4 regions of the Bacillus sp. MBGLi79 genome follow, and region 3 is predicted to be linked to each of the others. Evidence: riboswitches for the same ligand, from Rfam matches in the RefSeq annotation. Region 3 holds a riboswitch; each other region holds the start of a gene.
The links. Region 3 has a riboswitch for thiamine pyrophosphate ahead of ylmB (N-formyl-4-amino-5-aminomethyl-2-methylpyrimidine deformylase). Riboswitches for the same ligand answer to the same signal wherever they lie in the genome.

Region 1 (4,213 bases), 760 kb from region 3:
CATGATCAGATTTGTCGATACCGCCTTGAATGTCAAGGTCTGTCACCACGGCAACCTCTACTTTTCCTACAGTGATCGGCGTATCTAGAGGCAGAGTGAATGCGAACGGAAATTGATGCTCTTCTCCAGGCTGAATAGCAAATGAACCAGTGACCCGGAAAGAATGAATTGTAGCGTATTTCCGGTGCTCTTCGTCGTCTTTTACAATGACGTACTTGGTGTTAAGCTGTAAGTCAATATAGCGGATGTCCTGAGCGATTTTTCCGCCTTTGACGTGTACAGTTCCCCGGACTTCTTCTCCTGGAAAATATGCATCTTTCTCTAAAATTGTATCGACTTTTGCAGCTCCGATTCCGGCACTTGCCGCAAGTTTCTTAAAAAATGACATGTTTGATCTTCCCCTTTTTCTTTTTCTCAACAGGTATACGCAAGAAGGAGGAAAAAAGATTCATTTGATTCATACTTTTTTCCTATTACTCATCTAAGCCTAAGGGCAGACTAAGAATAATATTGAAAACAAAGGAGTAGGTGGAAGTGAATAAAGAAAATTTGGTTGCAGATGAATTACACAGAATGTTTTTGGCTGGTGAGCTCCAAATCACAGTAGAGGAGGATATAAACCATATTTCCGAAAGGCTAAGAAACGGCGATCTCAGTTTAGACCGATTAAGCGGTGAAGACGCGTTTATAAAAGAAACGGTAAACGAGGCTTTAAGAAGAGTGGAGCAATAAAAAAGAGACGGCATCTCATCTTTGAGATCCCGTCTCTTTTTGTGGTCTTTGCTGCAAGATAAAAGCGAATCGATTTGAAATTGCTCACCCAAGCCACCCTTTTTCCAACAGAAGATCTGACAGTTCATCATGGAGATGGACAGTGGTATCTAATTTATCATGCAATGCTCTTCTGATGTGGGGATTTGCGGCTTCTGTTATTGCGACAGTGTAGTTGTTAATGTTGGTTTTTATTGTTGTTAACAAATCAAAAATGTCTTCGGGATAAAGACTCAATGAGCAAGCCACCTCCTTTGGTTTTTATAGCAGCTCCTGATAAGAAAGTATTTTGCTTTGTTTCTTGCTTCTATTCAAAATGCTATAATAAACAACAAATTTTGTTGGGGAGTGTAATGATGAAACAGATTATTGCGATGGGAGGCGGGGGTTTTTCGATGGAGCCGGAAAATTTGTCCCTCGATCAATATATCCTCAATCAATCGGAACGGGAGTCACCTCGTATTTGTTTTTTGCCGACCGCGAGTGGAGATTCCCAAAACTATATTCAGCGGTTTTATCATGCGTTTCAAACAATGGATTGTGTGCCGTCTCATTTATCCTTATTTAAGCCGCCGTCAACAGATTTAACTTCTTTTGTTATGGAAAAGGACGTGATCTATGTTGGCGGGGGAAATACGCGCAATATGCTTGTGCTGTGGAAGGAATGGGGGCTGGACTTTATTCTCAGAGAGGCATGGAAGAACGGAGTGATTTTAGCTGGATTAAGTGCAGGTGCGATATGCTGGTTTGAAGAAGGCGTGACAGATTCGGCCGGGCCGCTGACAAGTATGAAAAGTTTAGGTTTTTTGCAAGGGAGCTTTTGTCCTCATTATGACGGGGAAAAGGATCGGAGACCGGCATACCACCTGCTGATAGCTAACGAATTCTTGTGCAATGGCTATGCGGCGGACGATGGAGCGGCTCTCCATTTCATAAATGATCAGCTGTTTCAGACTGTGAGTTCAAGATCGGATGCAAAGGCATATCGGGTGATGAGGGATGAACATGGGATATCTGAAATCTCGTTGCCTGTCACATATTTGGGTTCAATTAGCTGAATATTTTCTATATTCCTCTTTTTTTTCGATTGGTTTTATGTTAAGATGAGTCCGAAATCAATAGTTACTGGGGGTGCCCGCTTTCGGGCTGAGAGAGAAGGTAAGCTTCTTAACCCTTTGGACCTGATCTGGTTCGTACCAGCGTGGGGAAGTAGAGGAATTGTTTTTATTATTGTCGTGCTGGGCAATAATATGTTTCTTTCTGACTGTAACCGGGTTCATTTTTATGAATCCGGTTTTTTGTGCTGGTTATGGGCTTGATTTTGTCCTTTTTAAACGTAGAGAGGGGAAGGATAAGTAATGCAAAACAATTCAGTGCAGCAAGCCAACATTTCTATTATGTCGAGTTTTTCGGGCAGCAAAAAGGTATACGTGGAGGGTTCTTCTTCAGACATCCAAGTGCCGATGAGGGAGATTACATTGAGTCCGACGACGGGATCGTTCGGCGAGGAGGAAAACGCACCTGTGCGTGTCTATGATACAAGCGGACCGTATACGGACCCCGAAGTTACTATTAATATTCAAGAAGGATTAAAGCCGCTCCGCCAAAAGTGGATTACAGAGCGCGGTGATGTGGAAGAATATGAAGGTCGTGCAATAAAACCAGAAGATAATGGTTATAAAAAAGCAAATCCAAACGTAAGCTACCCAGGGCTAAAGCGGAAACCGCTGAGGGCGAAGGCTGGTCATAATGTCACCCAAATGCACTATGCCAAAAAGGGAATCATTACACCTGAGATGGAGTTTATCGCTATTCGAGAGCACGTGTCTCCCGAATTTGTAAGAGACGAGGTGGCAAGCGGCCGGGCAATCATTCCTTCAAACATTAATCACCCTGAAAGTGAGCCAATGATTATCGGCCGGAATTTTCATGTGAAGATTAATGCGAATATCGGGAATTCAGCTGTTACGTCATCCATTGAAGAGGAAGTGGAAAAAATGACGTGGGCCATCCGCTGGGGAGCAGATACAATGATGGATCTCTCTACAGGAAAAGATATTCATACGACGCGTGAATGGATTATTCGCAATTGTCCTGTTCCTGTGGGAACTGTTCCGATTTATCAGGCGCTTGAAAAAGTAAACGGCGTAGCGGAGGATTTAACGTGGGAGATTTATCGTGATACGCTGATCGAGCAGGCAGAGCAGGGTGTGGATTATTTTACGATTCACGCGGGTGTTTTGCTTAGGTATGTGCCGCTGACTGCCAAAAGGACAACTGGTATCGTGTCCCGCGGGGGCGCAATCATGGCACAGTGGTGTCTGGCTCACCATCAAGAAAGCTTTTTATACACTCATTTTGAAGAGATCTGTGAAATCATGAAAACATATGATATTGCGTTTTCTCTTGGGGATGGTCTGCGTCCCGGATCAATCGCCGATGCTAATGACGAAGCACAGTTTGCTGAATTAGAGACGCTTGGAGAGCTGACGCAAATCGCGTGGAAGCATGATGTTCAAGTGATGATTGAGGGTCCTGGACATGTTCCGATGCATAAAATCAAAGAGAACGTCGATAAACAAATGGACATTTGTAAAGAAGCGCCTTTTTATACATTAGGGCCGTTGACAACGGATATTGCCCCTGGATATGACCATATTACTTCAGCGATCGGAGCGGCGATGATCGGTTGGTATGGGACAGCAATGCTATGTTATGTAACGCCGAAGGAGCATTTAGGGCTGCCAAACCGTGATGATGTTCGTGAAGGAGTCATTACATATAAGATCGCTGCGCACGCTGCGGACCTTGCAAAAGGGCATCCCGGAGCGCAAATCCGCGATGATGCGTTATCGAAAGCCCGTTTTGAATTCCGCTGGCGGGATCAGTTTAATCTCTCTCTTGATCCGGAAAGAGCGCTTGAATATCATGATGAAACTCTGCCGGCTGAAGGAGCAAAAACTGCTCACTTCTGTTCCATGTGCGGTCCAAAGTTTTGCAGCATGAGAATTTCTCAGGATATTCGAGATTATGCGAAGAAAAACGATCTCAGTGAAGCAGAAGCCATAAATAGAGGATTAAAAGAAAAAGCAAAAGAATTTGTCGATACGGGAAGCAATTTATATCAATAAAAAAATGAAGATGGAGAATGCTCCATCTTCATTTTTTTAGAAAAACAGAGAACGTCGAAGCGGAGGAATACTCTGTTCAAAGTGGAAAACATTTTCTGGATCATATTTCGTTTTGACACGGCGGAGTCGTTCAACATTTTCGCCGTAATATGTTCTTGGCCAGTTTCTGATTTCGATATCTGGCCAATTTACGTAGTCCCCCATCGTTTCTCTCGAAAGGGATGTTCTCAGCCTCTCAATCCAGCGGACGTTTTGTCTTTTTTTTTCAGGGGATGTCCAGTTTGTTAGGTATTCCTGGGCAATGATTGCAT
Region 2 (4,213 bases), 280 kb from region 3:
CAGGCTGGAGCGTTTGCGTGACGGCGCGCGACACTTCAATCAAATCGATTGTTTTCAGATCAACCTCGAGTCCTTGATGGCTTTTGGCCAGCGCCAAAAGCTGATTGGTCAGTTTCTTCATATGCACCGCTTCTGAGTGAATGGCTTCTATCGACTCCTCAAGCACCTCCGGCTTTTTTGCCCCCCATCGCTTCATCAGGCTGCTGTAACTTTCTATAATGGTGAGCGGAGTTTTCAATTCGTGTGAAGCATCTTGAACGAATTGCTGCTGTTTATCATAGTGATCCTTCAGCATCATTGCCATTTCATTAAATGTCAGCCCCATTTGATACAATTCATCGTGCGACTGTCCTTCTAAAGAAATCGTTTTGAATGCTTTCTCTCGCTGTATGTCTTTCATGGTCATCATTAATCGTCTGATCGGATTGATAATACGGCGGGCGAGCAAGCTGCCGGCAAAAAAAGAAGCAATGCAGACAGCGGCACTTGCAGCGATTAAAATGATTTTCAACAGAAACAGACTCTCTTCTGTGTTCTCCAGCCTTTCCACCACCTGAAGAGAAACCACTTGTCCATCGGTCCAAATCACCGGAACAGCAGCCTCAGCAAACAGCTTGCCGTCATGTTTCCTCACATCTGCCGTTTCCCCGCTGTGAAAAGAGAGAGGAAAATCTTTATACGCTTTTTCTTTTGTGATCGTCATGGCGGCTTTTTGATCACCGTTCACTACACGCACCATGCCATTTGCCGGCAGGTAGGCCTGCAGCATGTCCTGCAAAGCCACTCCTTCTGTTTCAGCAGCATGCAGCGCTTCTGCCATGTTATCCGTCTCATCAGCAAGCCGGGCCGCATCCTTTGATGTCAGCGCAGACGAAAAAATGAGATATACTGCGGTATGAACCAAAATTAATAAAATTAACAGTGATATTGATGTGTACAGATGAATCTTGGTCTTCAGCTTCATCGTTTACCCCTTAATGGCATAGCCGACCCCGCGAATCGTATGGATCAGCTGTTTTTCGTAAGGATAGTCCAGTTTTTTTCTGATGTATCTTATGTAGACGTCTACGACATTTGTATCACCGATATAATCAAATCCCCATACCGCGCTTAGAATTTGCTCCCGTGTCAGCACTTGCTGCGGATGCTTTAGCATGTAGACGAGCAAATCAAATTCCCGCGGCGTTAATTCCACCTCTTTGTCTCCGCGTCTCACTTCACGGGTTTTTTCGTTCACCCGCAAATCGTCATATGTAAGAAAGGTGCCGATTTCTTCCGTTTTTGTTCCATTTTGGCGCAGCGCCGCCCTGATTCTCGCAAGTAATTCCTCGATTTCAAATGGCTTGGTGACATAGTCATTCGCACCGATATCCAGACCTGTTACCTTATCAGGAATGCTGTCTCGCGCCGTTAATAAAATGACCGGTGTCTGTTGATCCGTTTTTCTCAAGCGGCGCAGCACTTCCAGTCCGCTGAGCCCCGGCAGCATGACATCAAGAAGCACCAAGGAATACCCGCCTTCCGCGGCCGCATTCAGGCCTTCTGTTCCATTGTGTTTAATGGTCACGCCGTATCCTTCATATTCCAATTCAAGCTGCAGAACCCTGGCGATTTTTTCTTCATCTTCCACAATTAATATGTGTCCTTTGTCCAAATGTGATCATCCTCTCCTGTCCCTATATGAAAAAAATGATTTCGTTGTTTACAAAATGATTCTTATCATCTATTATGATGTCAAAATAAAAAATTGTATACGGAAAGCACTAGGGGTGCTGTTTTGGCTGAGATAAAACGCGGGAGAATCGCGTTTTGATCCCTTATGACCCGATCTGGATAATACCAGCGTGGGGAAGTGCAGGTTGACCGAATGGTGTATTTTTTTGTGCGCTTAATCGATCTATGACTGCATATTCCCTTAGGATATGCAGTTTTTTATTTTATCCAAAAAACAGGAGGCTTTTAGAAATGGAGCATATGTGCGGTACAAGCAGAATCGCCGGTTTTCGCTTCTCTTTATATCCGATGACGGATGATTTTATCAGTGTGATCAAGTCTGCGCTGAAAAAAACAGATACGTCCAAGGTTTGGACGAAAACCGACCATATCAGCACGGTGTTACGCGGATCGATTGATCATGTATTCGATGCCGCAAAAGCCATTTACCTTTATGCAGCAAACAGCGAGACACACATCGTCATGAGTGGCACGTTTTCCATTGGGTGCCCGGGCGACACTCAGGGAGATACATATCTTTCCAAAGACAATAAGCGTGTCAATGAAGATGCTGTCCGAGGCTTGAACGCGGAAGCGCCGTGCCAATTTGCGCTTTATCCAATGAATGAGCCGGATTATATGGGATTGATTATGAAGGCTGTCGACATCGCAAAAGCCCAAGGTACTTTTGTACAGGGTGTCCATTACGCGAGCGAGCTTGACGGGGATGCCCATGACGTATTCAGAACATTGGAAGCCGTTTTCCGCATGGCAGAGCAGCAAACAAACCACATCACCATGACTGTGAATCTTTCGGCTAACAGCCCATCAAGAAAAAACAGAAAGCAGGGATAACATGAAAAGCTGGAAAGTAAAAGAAATTGTCATCATGTCCGTTATCAGTATCGTATTTGCCGTTGTTTATTTATTATTTACACATTTCGGAAACGTGCTTGCAGGTATGTTTGGGCCAATTGCCTATGAACCGATTTACGGCATTTGGTTTATCGTTTCGGTCATCGCCGCATACATCATTCGAAAACCGGGTGCGGCGCTCGTTTCTGAAATCATTGCCGCTCTCGTTGAGTGCCTGCTGGGAAATCCGTCTGGCCCGATGGTCATCGTCATCGGCATTGTTCAAGGACTCGGGGCTGAAGCTGTATTCCTTGCAACACGCTGGAAAGCATACTCTCTCCCTGTCCTTATGCTGGCCGGGATGGGATCTTCAGTAGCCAGCTTTATCTACGATCTCTTTGTTTCTGGCTATGCAGCCTATTCATCAGGTTATCTGCTCATTATGCTTGTAATCCGTCTCATTTCCGGCGCGCTCTTGGCGGGGCTTCTCGGAAAAGCCGTCAGCGACTCTCTCGCTTATACAGGTGTGTTAAACGGAATGGCACTCGGAAAGGAACTGAAAAAGAAACGGAAGCGGGCGTCAGAACATGCAAGCCTTTGACGAGCTTCTGACAGTTGACCAGCTCAGCTTCTCTTATGAAGAAGACGAAAAACCGGTTTTTCAAAATATTTCGTTTGAGCTTCAAAAAGGAGAATGTGTTTTATTGCTAGGCCCCAGCGGGTGCGGTAAAAGCTCGCTCGCCCTATGTTTAAACGGTCTATATCCGCAAGCTTGCGACGGCATTCAGTCCGGACATGTCTTTCTATTTCAAAAGCCGGTCACAAACGCTGAAACCACCGAAACGATTGCTCAGCATGCCGGGGTCGTTTTTCAGGATCCTGATCAGCAGTTCTGCATGCTGACGGTGGAGGACGAAATCGCTTTCGGGCTGGAAAATCTGCAGATTCCAAAAGAAGAAATGACAGAGAAAATCAATGCCGTATTAGAAAAATTACGTATTACCCATTTAAAAGAAAAAACGATATCCATCCTTTCAGGAGGACAAAAGCAGAAAGTGGCTCTCGCCTGTATTTTGGCGATGGAGCCTGAGCTTATTATTTTAGATGAGCCGACTTCTCTTTTAGACCCTTTCTCAGCGCGGGAATTCGTTCATCTGATGAAAGATCTTCAGCGGGAAAAAGGTTTCAGCCTCCTCGTCATTGAGCATCAGCTTGATGAATGGGCGCCTTGGATTGAGAGGACGATCGTGCTCGATAAATCCGGCCAAAAAGCGCTGGATGGCCTGACGAAAGATCTATTTCAGCACGAAGCGGAGACACTAAAGAAATTGGGCATCGCAATTCCAAAGGTCTGCCATCTGCAGGAAAAGCTGAGTATGCCGTTTACTTTATCAAAAGAAACGCTGTTCAAAGAGCCCTTTCCTGCCGGGCGTGCTGAAAAGAAGCCAACTCCTTCTGGAAAGAGTGTGCTCGAAGTCCGCAGCCTTTCGTTCGCGAGAGGACAACAAACGATTTTCGAAGACATCAGCTTTTCATTGCGCGAAGGCTCTTTGACGGCGCTTGTCGGCCCGAACGGCACTGGAAAATCGACGCTCTTATCTGTTCTGGCCCGTCTTATGAAACCGCAAAGCGGCAAAATCCTTCT
Region 3 (4,213 bases):
CACGGTCTGCTGAAACCGGCAATGCGCGGACAGCATCCATGACACGGTCATCTACCGTATAGCATGCTCCGCTGATAGACGGGCCAATAACAGCCTGAATATCTGAAGGATTTGAACCTTCCTTCTCAGTCCATTGCTTCACCATTTCTCTGCCAATCTGTTTGACAGTGCCTTTCCACCCGGCATGGGCAACTCCGACAAGTGATTTAACCGGATCATAAAAGAAAAGAGGCACACAATCAGCAAAGCATAATGCTAAAAATACATTTTTTTCGTTTGTATAGAGCCCGTCCGTTGCTTTTAGCGCTGTGTGATACTCACGGGCGCCTTTTCCCCTATCCCTCTGCGTCACTTTCTGAACGCGATTATCATGTGTCTGATCAGCGAATACCCAAGACTGCAAATCAGTATTAAACATATCGGCAATATATTCACGATTTTTAACTACATCTGCATCTTTGTCATGAACGTGCAATCCTGTATTTAACGATTCAAAAGGCTTTTGGCTGACACCGCCGTTTTTCGTCGTAAATCCGGCAATGACTTCTTTGTTGTTTTGATTCGTTTGAGCCCAGTCTTGTATCATGAGTGTCGAGGGTGTGGTAAGACTAAATGGGTGATATGTATTCATGATGATCCAACCTTTCGACAAACATTTAAAAAAGCGGAATTTCCCACTTATTTTACCACATCTTTCTGCATTCGTTGAGCGCCGATTTGCATATTTCTAAATGAAATGTGCCGGAAGAAACGAGACTTCCGGCATTTGCCAATCCGCGGCAGAAAAGCAGGTTTATGCATGCGGTTCACTTAATCGGACCAAGATTACATCTTCCCCGATTTTTACTATATTTCGCCATGGAATGACCAATTCCTCTTCTTTTCCGAAAAATCCGAGCACTTTCCCATTTCCTCCTAGTATGATCGCCTGAATTTTACCAGTGGTCACATTGATATCAATATCACCAATACTCCCCAGCTTTTTTCCGTTTGAGACATTGACGACATCCTTCACCTGAAATTCTGAAATGCTGATCATTCCATCACGTCCTTTTTCCGTCCTTTTGTTCAAGTATATGAACGGGCAGGCTGAACCTTGTCAGCAAGAAGAAATTTTCATGTCACTGTTCTTTTTTCCGGCTGCACCAGCTGATAATAAAATCGAGGATAATTTTTGTATACTCTACTAGCTGCTCAATTGATACCTTCTCATTCACGGAGTGTGCATTGTGCAGATCGCCAGGACCGTATATCACGCATGGAATACCGGCATCATACAGCCACCCACCATCTGTAACCGATTGAGAAACGTCAATAATTGGACTCTCCCGCTTCACTTTCTCATGAGAGGCAGTAAGCGCTAAGACGCCTGGGTAGCCAGGGTCAACTTCCAATGCCGGAAAAATTTCTCCTCTGTCTTCAATCATCGATGAGCCTCCCCACTTAAATACGGGGCGGTTTTCCCTAAGCCAAATATCACTGTCACTCAGCCGATTGACGTAATCTTCTATTTCCGCTGCCACTTGGTCATGGGTTTCATTCGGATAAAAATGGACTGTGATCCACAGCCGGCATTCGTCCGCTATAAAAGCCGCATGTCTGCCGCCTTCTATAACAGCCGGGTTAATTGTATTTGTGCCAGGTTTAAAGCCGGGATAACGTTTCATAATGGACCAGTGGCGCTCAAGTTCACCGAGCCCCGCAATGATTTTCGCCATTTTTTCAATTGCGCTTGCTCCGAATGTTCCTCCGCCTGCGTGAATCATATTTCGTCTCGTTCCATCATGAAATGTTTGACTGCTTTTGATTTCGATCCAGCCTGTAATGACGCCGCCTTGGCCTTGAATATGCATATCGCTCGTATCCGCGACAATTGCAAAATCAGCGTGGTAGCCCCTCTTGCAGCATTCAAGCGTGCCGGCTTCTCCAACTTCCTCCCCGATAACCGATTGCAGAATCAGATCACCGGGAAGTTCAATGCCTGCTTCACGAATTAATTTCACAGCAAACAGCACACATGCCATTCCGCCCTTCATATCGGAAGCGCCTCGCCCGATTAAGAGACCGTTTTTTTCAATTGGATGAAATGGATCGTGCTCCCATTCCTCATCCTCTTTTACCTCTGCCACATCTACATGGCCATTGATGATCAGGCTATGATAATCTGCTGAACCTGTTCCCTTTAGCTGGCCTACAACATTGGGGTCTCCAGGGTACACATCCCATTTGTCGATCGAAAATCCTAATTCATTTAAAAATCCTGAAATCCATGACTGAATCCCCTCTGTATTTCTTGCAGGTGGAGCAGGTGTTTGATAAGAAATCAGCGTTTTTGCCAGCTGAATAAGCTCCTCCTTTTGTTCTTCCACTTTTTTGAGCAAAGAGTCTATTTGTTGATCCAATCTAATCCGCTCCTATTCTTCAAAAATAAAAAGCCGCTTCAAGTTATGAAACGGCTCAATAAAAACAAACAGAGTCCTATGCACTCTGTTTATTCACCGCTTCCCTCCGCTGGCATGATCCAGATCAGGTCAAAAGGGTTGAGACAAAGTCTCTCTCAGCTTCGCAAAGCACCCCTAGGATGAATCTATGTGTTTGTCAGGCATTCGTTATCGGCTCAGCTCTTGTTAAAAACGGCCGATCTTGATTCCATAATACATGGATTGGCGTATCAAAAAAAGCTGAAAGTATTTGATCAGTAAGCATTTCCTTTATTTCTCCGGATCCAAAGACCTCTCCCTGTTTTAATAAAAGGGCTTTATCAAAGACAGGCAAAATTTCTTCAGCATGATGAGTCACATAAAGGATAGATGGTGCATTTTCTTTGTTTGCAATGTATGTAATCGTATCTAACAACTTTTCCCGGGCAATAAAATCCAGCCCTGTGACTGGTTCATCCAGTATCAGCAGCTCCGGATCGGCCATTAGTGCTCTTGCAATCAATGCTCTTTGTTTTTCCCCTTGAGAAAGGGTTTCATAGCGACGGTCGGCATATTCAATTGCTCCCAAGTCCTCTAACAAACCAATCGCTTTTTCCCTTATTTTCTTACTTGGTGTTTCATATAATCCAATCGAAGCGTAAGCTCCGCTCAAAGCAATTTCAAAGGCTGAATCTGCCGGGTACAATTTTTGCTGAAGAGCTGCTGAGACGAGGCCAATTTTACGTCTGAGTTTTTCCCCAAGCTCTGTCTTGCCAAATTCATGGCCAAGCACCTGCATCTCGCCTGATGTTGGAAAATAATAAGAGCAAAGCATATTTAACAGTGCTGTCTTCCCGGCGCCATTTAGGCCGTAAAGCACCCAATTTTCCTTTTCTTCCACCTTCCAATGAATATCCCTCAGTATCCATTTCCCATTCCGTTTTAATGAGACATTGTCAAGCTGCAAAATCATCGTGGTCCTCCTCTTGATTGCCTTTTTAATTGTTTTAATTTTCTTAAAACTTTGTACAAACTAGGATACCTTATTTTTTCCAAAACGTAAACCGTCGGCAAACAATAGAAAAGCCTTTAAAACAAAATCGTTTTAAAGGCTTTTCATTATTGATGAATATTTTTATTCATTTGTTTGATAGCCGCTTTTTCAAGTCTGGACACCTGTGCTTGGGATATTCCGATTTCCTCGGCAACTTCCATTTGGGTTTTCCCTTGGAAGAATCGCTTTCTCAAAATCATTTTTTCCCTATCGTTCAGCCTTCTCATGCCCTCTTTTAAAGCCAGCTCTTCAATCCATTGTGTATCTGTATTGCGCTCATCACTGATTTGGTCCATCACATAAATCGGGTCTCCGCCGTCGTTATAGATCGGTTCAAATAGAGAAACCGGATCCTGAATGGCATCAAGCGCAAATACAATTTCCTCATGCGGTACTTCAAGAACTTTTGCGATGTCTTCTGCAGTCGGCTCCTTGCTTGTCTCACTGATTAACCGCTCTCTTACCTGAAGCGCCTTGTAAGCGATGTCCCGGAGTGATCTTGAAACACGGATCGGGTTATTATCGCGTAAATACCTGCGGATCTCTCCGATAATCATAGGTACAGCGTATGTTGAAAACTTAACATTGTGGCTTAGGTCAAAATTATCAATGGATTTCATTAGTCCGATGCAGCCGACTTGAAATAAGTCATCAACATACTCCCCTCTGTTATTAAATCGTTGAATGACACTTAAGACAAGACGCAAGTTCCCATTTACAAGCTTTTCTCTTGCTGAAT
Region 4 (4,213 bases), 450 kb from region 3:
GCTTATCACTTTATTTTTCATCATGACCCTTGTTAAAATCGCGTTATGTTTTTTAAAAATGAGGTTTTGTTCTTTGATTGAGAACTAGCATAACCCTGACTAAAAAAGGAGGTTCTGATTATGGCGCATACATCTGTCGCATCTTTAGTTGTTGTACTTATCGTTGCATTTTTGACACCCATCCTTTTGCATCGGTTTAAACTCAGCATCCCGGTTGTTGTTGCTGAAATCATTATGGGGCTGATTATTGGGAAAAGCGGCCTTAATTTAGTTGTGGAGGGTGACACCTGGCTCCAAACACTCTCTATGCTCGGATTTATCTTTTTAATGTTTTTAAGCGGGCTTGAAATTGATTTTTCATCTTTTGAGAAAGGGAAGAAAAAGCAGCTCCTGCCGAACGGTAAGGAAGCGCCTAATACGTTTGCTGCGGCATCTATTATTTTCGTCGGTATTTTTATTTTATCATTGCTGCTGTCCTATGGCTTCGTCTTGGCGGGTTTTATTCAAAATGCATTTTTGATGACCCTGATTATTTCAACGATTTCGTTAGGCGTTGTCGTTCCAACATTAAAAGAAGAACGGATCATGAATTCGAATATCGGGCAGATTATTTTGCTCGTTGCTGTTATTGCTGATTTGGCTACGATGATTCTTCTTGCTGTTTTTTCTTCTTTATACGGAGAGGACAGCGGAAACATGTGGCTCCTGATGATCCTGTTTGCGGCCGGAGTGGTGCTTTACTTTTTCGGCAGGGTCTTCAAACATCGCTCTTTTGTTCAGTCCATGTCAAAAGGGACAATCCAGATCGGGACGCGTGCCATTTTTACGTTAATTATTGTACTCGTTGCCCTGTCTGAATCACTTGGGGCGGAAAATATTCTCGGCGCTTTCTTAGCGGGGGTTCTTGTTTCCCTGCTTTCGCCAAACAAAGAACTTGTTCAGCAGCTGGACTCATTCGGTTATGGGTTCTTAATACCGATTTTCTTCGTGATGGTCGGTGTGAAGCTTGATATTTGGACTCTTTTCCAGGATAAAACAATTTTAATCATGATCCCGCTTCTGCTTCTGGCGCTGTTAGTGAGCAAAATCATTCCTGTCATGTACCTAAAGAAGTGGTATGATAACCGAACCATTTTCGCGTCCGGTTTTCTGCTGACATCAACGCTTTCGCTCGTGATTGCAGCGGCAACAATCGGCCAGCAGCTTCACGTGATCAGCGCAAATATGTCAGGAGCGCTCATTTTAGTAGCTGTCATCGCAAGTATTTTTACGCCAATCTGTTTTAAAAAGTTGTACAAACGGGAAGAGCAGCCGGAGGAGAAAAAGACGATTACGTTCATCGGCGCCAATCAAATGACTTTGCCTGTCACACTTGAATTGCCAGAGGAAGAGTATGACGTGCGTGTTGTGCACGTCTACCAAGAGAATGCAGAGGAAAAGCTGTCGGAATCAGTGTTTGCTGTTGAAACAATTTCTGACTATGAACACGAGACGCTTGAATCACTCGGCATTTTTGAAACGGATATCCTTGTTGTGGCGACCGGGAATGAAGATATGAATGCAGACATTGCATTACTTGCAAAAGAAAAAGGCACAGAAAGAGTCATTGCAAGCGTAGGATCACCGGAGCATGAAGCAGTTCTGAAGGAGCAGGGAATCAGCATCTTTTCTATTCTGCTGTCGACAAAAACGCTGCTTCGCGCTCTGATTGAAGCGCCTGGCGTCATGAAGCTGCTCACGAACCAGGAGTCTTCCCTGTATCAAATTAATATGGAGAACAGTAAATACGACGGTGTGATTTTACGGGAATTCCCTTTAACCGGCGACGTCATCTTTGTCAGGATTTTCAGAGGTGTAGACAGCATCGTTCCTCATGGGGATACAAGGCTGAAACTTGGGGATCGCTTAATTGTCACCGGATCTCGGGGATACGTAACAGATCTTAAGAAAACATTGGAAGGATAAATCTTGACCAAATAAGGATTCGTGTTAATATAGAGGTGCAGAACAATTCAATATGTATTCGTTTAACCACTAGGGGTGTCCTTCATAAAGGGCTGAGATAAAAGTGTGACTTTTAGACCCTCATAACTTGAACAGGTTCAGACCTGCGTAGGGAAGTGGAGCGGTATTTGTGTTATTTTACTATGCCAATTCCAAACCACTTTTCCTTGCGGGAAAGTGGTTTTTTTATTTATCAGAGGGGGAATGATTTGTGAAGTTTTCAGAAGAATGCCGCAGTGCAGCCGCAGAATGGTGGGAGGGGAGCTTTGTCCATCCGTTCGTTCAAGGAATCGGTGACGGAACGCTTCCGATTGACCGTTTTAAATACTACGTACTTCAGGATTCCTATTATTTAACGCATTTTGCAAAGGTGCAGTCATTTGGCGCCGCTTATGCGAAGGACCTTTATACAACGGGGCGGATGGCAAGCCATGCCCAAGGTACATATGAGGCGGAAATGGCGCTTCATCGGGAGTTTGCCGAGCTGTTGGAAATCAGCGAGGAAGAGCGTAAGGCGTTTAAGCCGTCTCCTACTGCGTATTCTTATACATCCCATATGTACCGTTCGGTTTTGAGCGGGAATTTCGCAGAAATCTTAGCGGCCCTGCTGCCATGCTACTGGCTTTATTACGAGGTTGGTGAGAAATTGCTGCATTGCGATCCAGGGCATCCGATTTATCAAAAGTGGATTGGGACGTACGGCGGTGACTGGTTTAGACAACAGGTCGAGGAGCAAATCAACCGCTTTGATGAGCTGGCGGAAAACAGCACGGAGGAAGTGCGTGCACAGATGAAAGAGAATTTTGTCATCTCCAGCTACTATGAATATCAATTTTGGGGAATGGCCTATCGAAAAGAAGGCTGGTCTGACAGCGCCATAAAAGAGGTGGAGGAATGTGGAGCTTCACGCCATAACGGATGACAGCAAGCCGGTAGAAGAGTTAGCGAGAACCATCATTACGATTCAGAATGAAGTTGATTTTATTCATATTCGTGAACGCTCAAAATCGGCGGCGGATATTTTGAAACTGCTCGAGCTTATTTTTGAAGGCGGTATAGATAAACGAAAACTGGTGATGAACGGGCGCGTGGATATTGCACTTCTTTCTACTATTCATCGCGTACAGCTGCCAAGCACCAGCTTTTCACCGAAGCAGGTCAGAGCCAGGTTTCCACACCTTCATATCGGGAGGTCGGTGCATTCACTGGAGGAAGCGGTTCAAGCAGAAAAGGAAGACGCCGACTACGTGCTGTTCGGCCATGTGTTTGAAACGGATTGCAAAAAGGGCCTTGAAGGCAGAGGGGTGTCTTTGCTGTCAGATATCAAACAGCGGATTTCCATCCCGGTCATAGCCATCGGGGGGATGACACCGGAAAGGGTAAGAGACGTAAAACAAGCAGGGGCGGACGGCATCGCTGTCATGTCAGGAATTTTCTCTGCCGCTGAGCCCTTGGAAGCAGCCAGACGATATTCCCGCAAGCTAAAGGAGATGCGCTATGAAAAGGCATTATGAAGCAGTGGTGATTGGAGGCGGAATTATCGGTTCCGCGATTGCTTATCATTTGGCAAAGGAAAACAAAAGCATCGCATTATTTGAAAGCGGAACAATGGGCGGCAGAACGACAAGTGCCGCTGCCGGAATGCTGGGCGCCCATGCCGAATGCGAGGAACGTGACGCGTTTTTTGATTTCGCTATGCACAGCCAGCGTCTGTACAAAGGTCTGGAAGAAGAGCTTTATGCATTATCCGGTGTGGACATCAGGCAGCATAACGGCGGTATGTTTAAGCTTGCATTTTCTGAAGAAGATGTGCTGAGGCTGAGACAGATGGACGATTTGGACTCTGTCACCTGGTATACAAAAGAAGAGGTTTTAGAAAAAGAGCCGCATGCGTCTGGTGACATCTTGGGTGCATCTTTTATCCAGGATGATGTGCATGTTGAGCCTTATTACGTTTGCAAGGCATATGCGAAAGCAGCGAAAGCGCTTGGGGCGGAGATTTTTGAGCATACGCCTGTCCTGCATGTCGAACGTGACGGTGAAGCTCTGTCCATCAAGACCCCGAGCGGAGATGTATGGGCTAATCATGTTGTCGTTGCCAGCGGGGTGTGGAGCGGGGTGTTTTTTAAACAGCTCGGGCTGAACAACACATTTTTTCCTGTAAAAGGGGAGTGCCTGTCCGTTTGGAATGATGATATCCCGCTGACAA

Region 1: linked by a shared signal. The riboswitch ahead of thiC (phosphomethylpyrimidine synthase ThiC) and the one ahead of ylmB (N-formyl-4-amino-5-aminomethyl-2-methylpyrimidine deformylase) in region 3 are both predicted to bind thiamine pyrophosphate.
Region 2: linked by a shared signal. The riboswitch ahead of thiU (HMP/thiamine ABC transporter substrate-binding protein ThiU) and the one ahead of ylmB (N-formyl-4-amino-5-aminomethyl-2-methylpyrimidine deformylase) in region 3 are both predicted to bind thiamine pyrophosphate.
Region 4: linked by a shared signal. The riboswitch ahead of tenA (thiaminase II) and the one ahead of ylmB (N-formyl-4-amino-5-aminomethyl-2-methylpyrimidine deformylase) in region 3 are both predicted to bind thiamine pyrophosphate.

The regions. Positions count from the first base shown of each region.
Region 1 is NZ_CP026521.1:1,116,991-1,121,203, forward strand. It holds partial or broken gene C1T29_RS05555 (sporulation protein) at 1-388, opposite strand, end outside; gene C1T29_RS05560 (hypothetical protein) at 529-732, shown strand; gene C1T29_RS05565 (spore coat protein) at 817-978, opposite strand; gene C1T29_RS05570 (Type 1 glutamine amidotransferase-like domain-containing protein) at 1,128-1,829, shown strand; TPP riboswitch at 1,889-1,996, shown strand; gene thiC (phosphomethylpyrimidine synthase ThiC) at 2,130-3,902, shown strand; gene C1T29_RS05580 (FAD-binding oxidoreductase) at 3,939-4,213, opposite strand, start outside.
Region 2 is NZ_CP026521.1:1,597,082-1,601,294, reverse strand. It holds gene ykoH (two-component system sensor histidine kinase YkoH) at 1-964, opposite strand, end outside; gene ykoG (two-component system response regulator YkoG) at 968-1,654, opposite strand; TPP riboswitch at 1,756-1,868, shown strand; gene thiU (HMP/thiamine ABC transporter substrate-binding protein ThiU) at 1,966-2,568, shown strand; gene C1T29_RS08115 (ECF transporter S component) at 2,570-3,169, shown strand; gene C1T29_RS08110 (ABC transporter ATP-binding protein) at 3,156-4,213, shown strand, end outside.
Region 3 is NZ_CP026521.1:1,872,730-1,876,942, reverse strand. It holds gene pgeF (peptidoglycan editing factor PgeF) at 1-631, opposite strand, end outside; gene C1T29_RS09560 (YlmC/YmxH family sporulation protein) at 794-1,039, opposite strand; gene ylmB (N-formyl-4-amino-5-aminomethyl-2-methylpyrimidine deformylase) at 1,122-2,402, opposite strand; TPP riboswitch at 2,487-2,588, opposite strand; gene C1T29_RS09550 (ABC transporter ATP-binding protein) at 2,599-3,393, opposite strand; gene sigG (RNA polymerase sporulation sigma factor SigG) at 3,540-4,213, opposite strand, start outside.
Region 4 is NZ_CP026521.1:1,423,029-1,427,241, forward strand. It holds gene C1T29_RS07160 (monovalent cation:proton antiporter family protein) at 121-1,965, shown strand; TPP riboswitch at 2,027-2,136, shown strand; gene tenA (thiaminase II) at 2,216-2,926, shown strand; gene tenI (thiazole tautomerase TenI) at 2,901-3,518, shown strand; gene thiO (glycine oxidase ThiO) at 3,502-4,213, shown strand, end outside.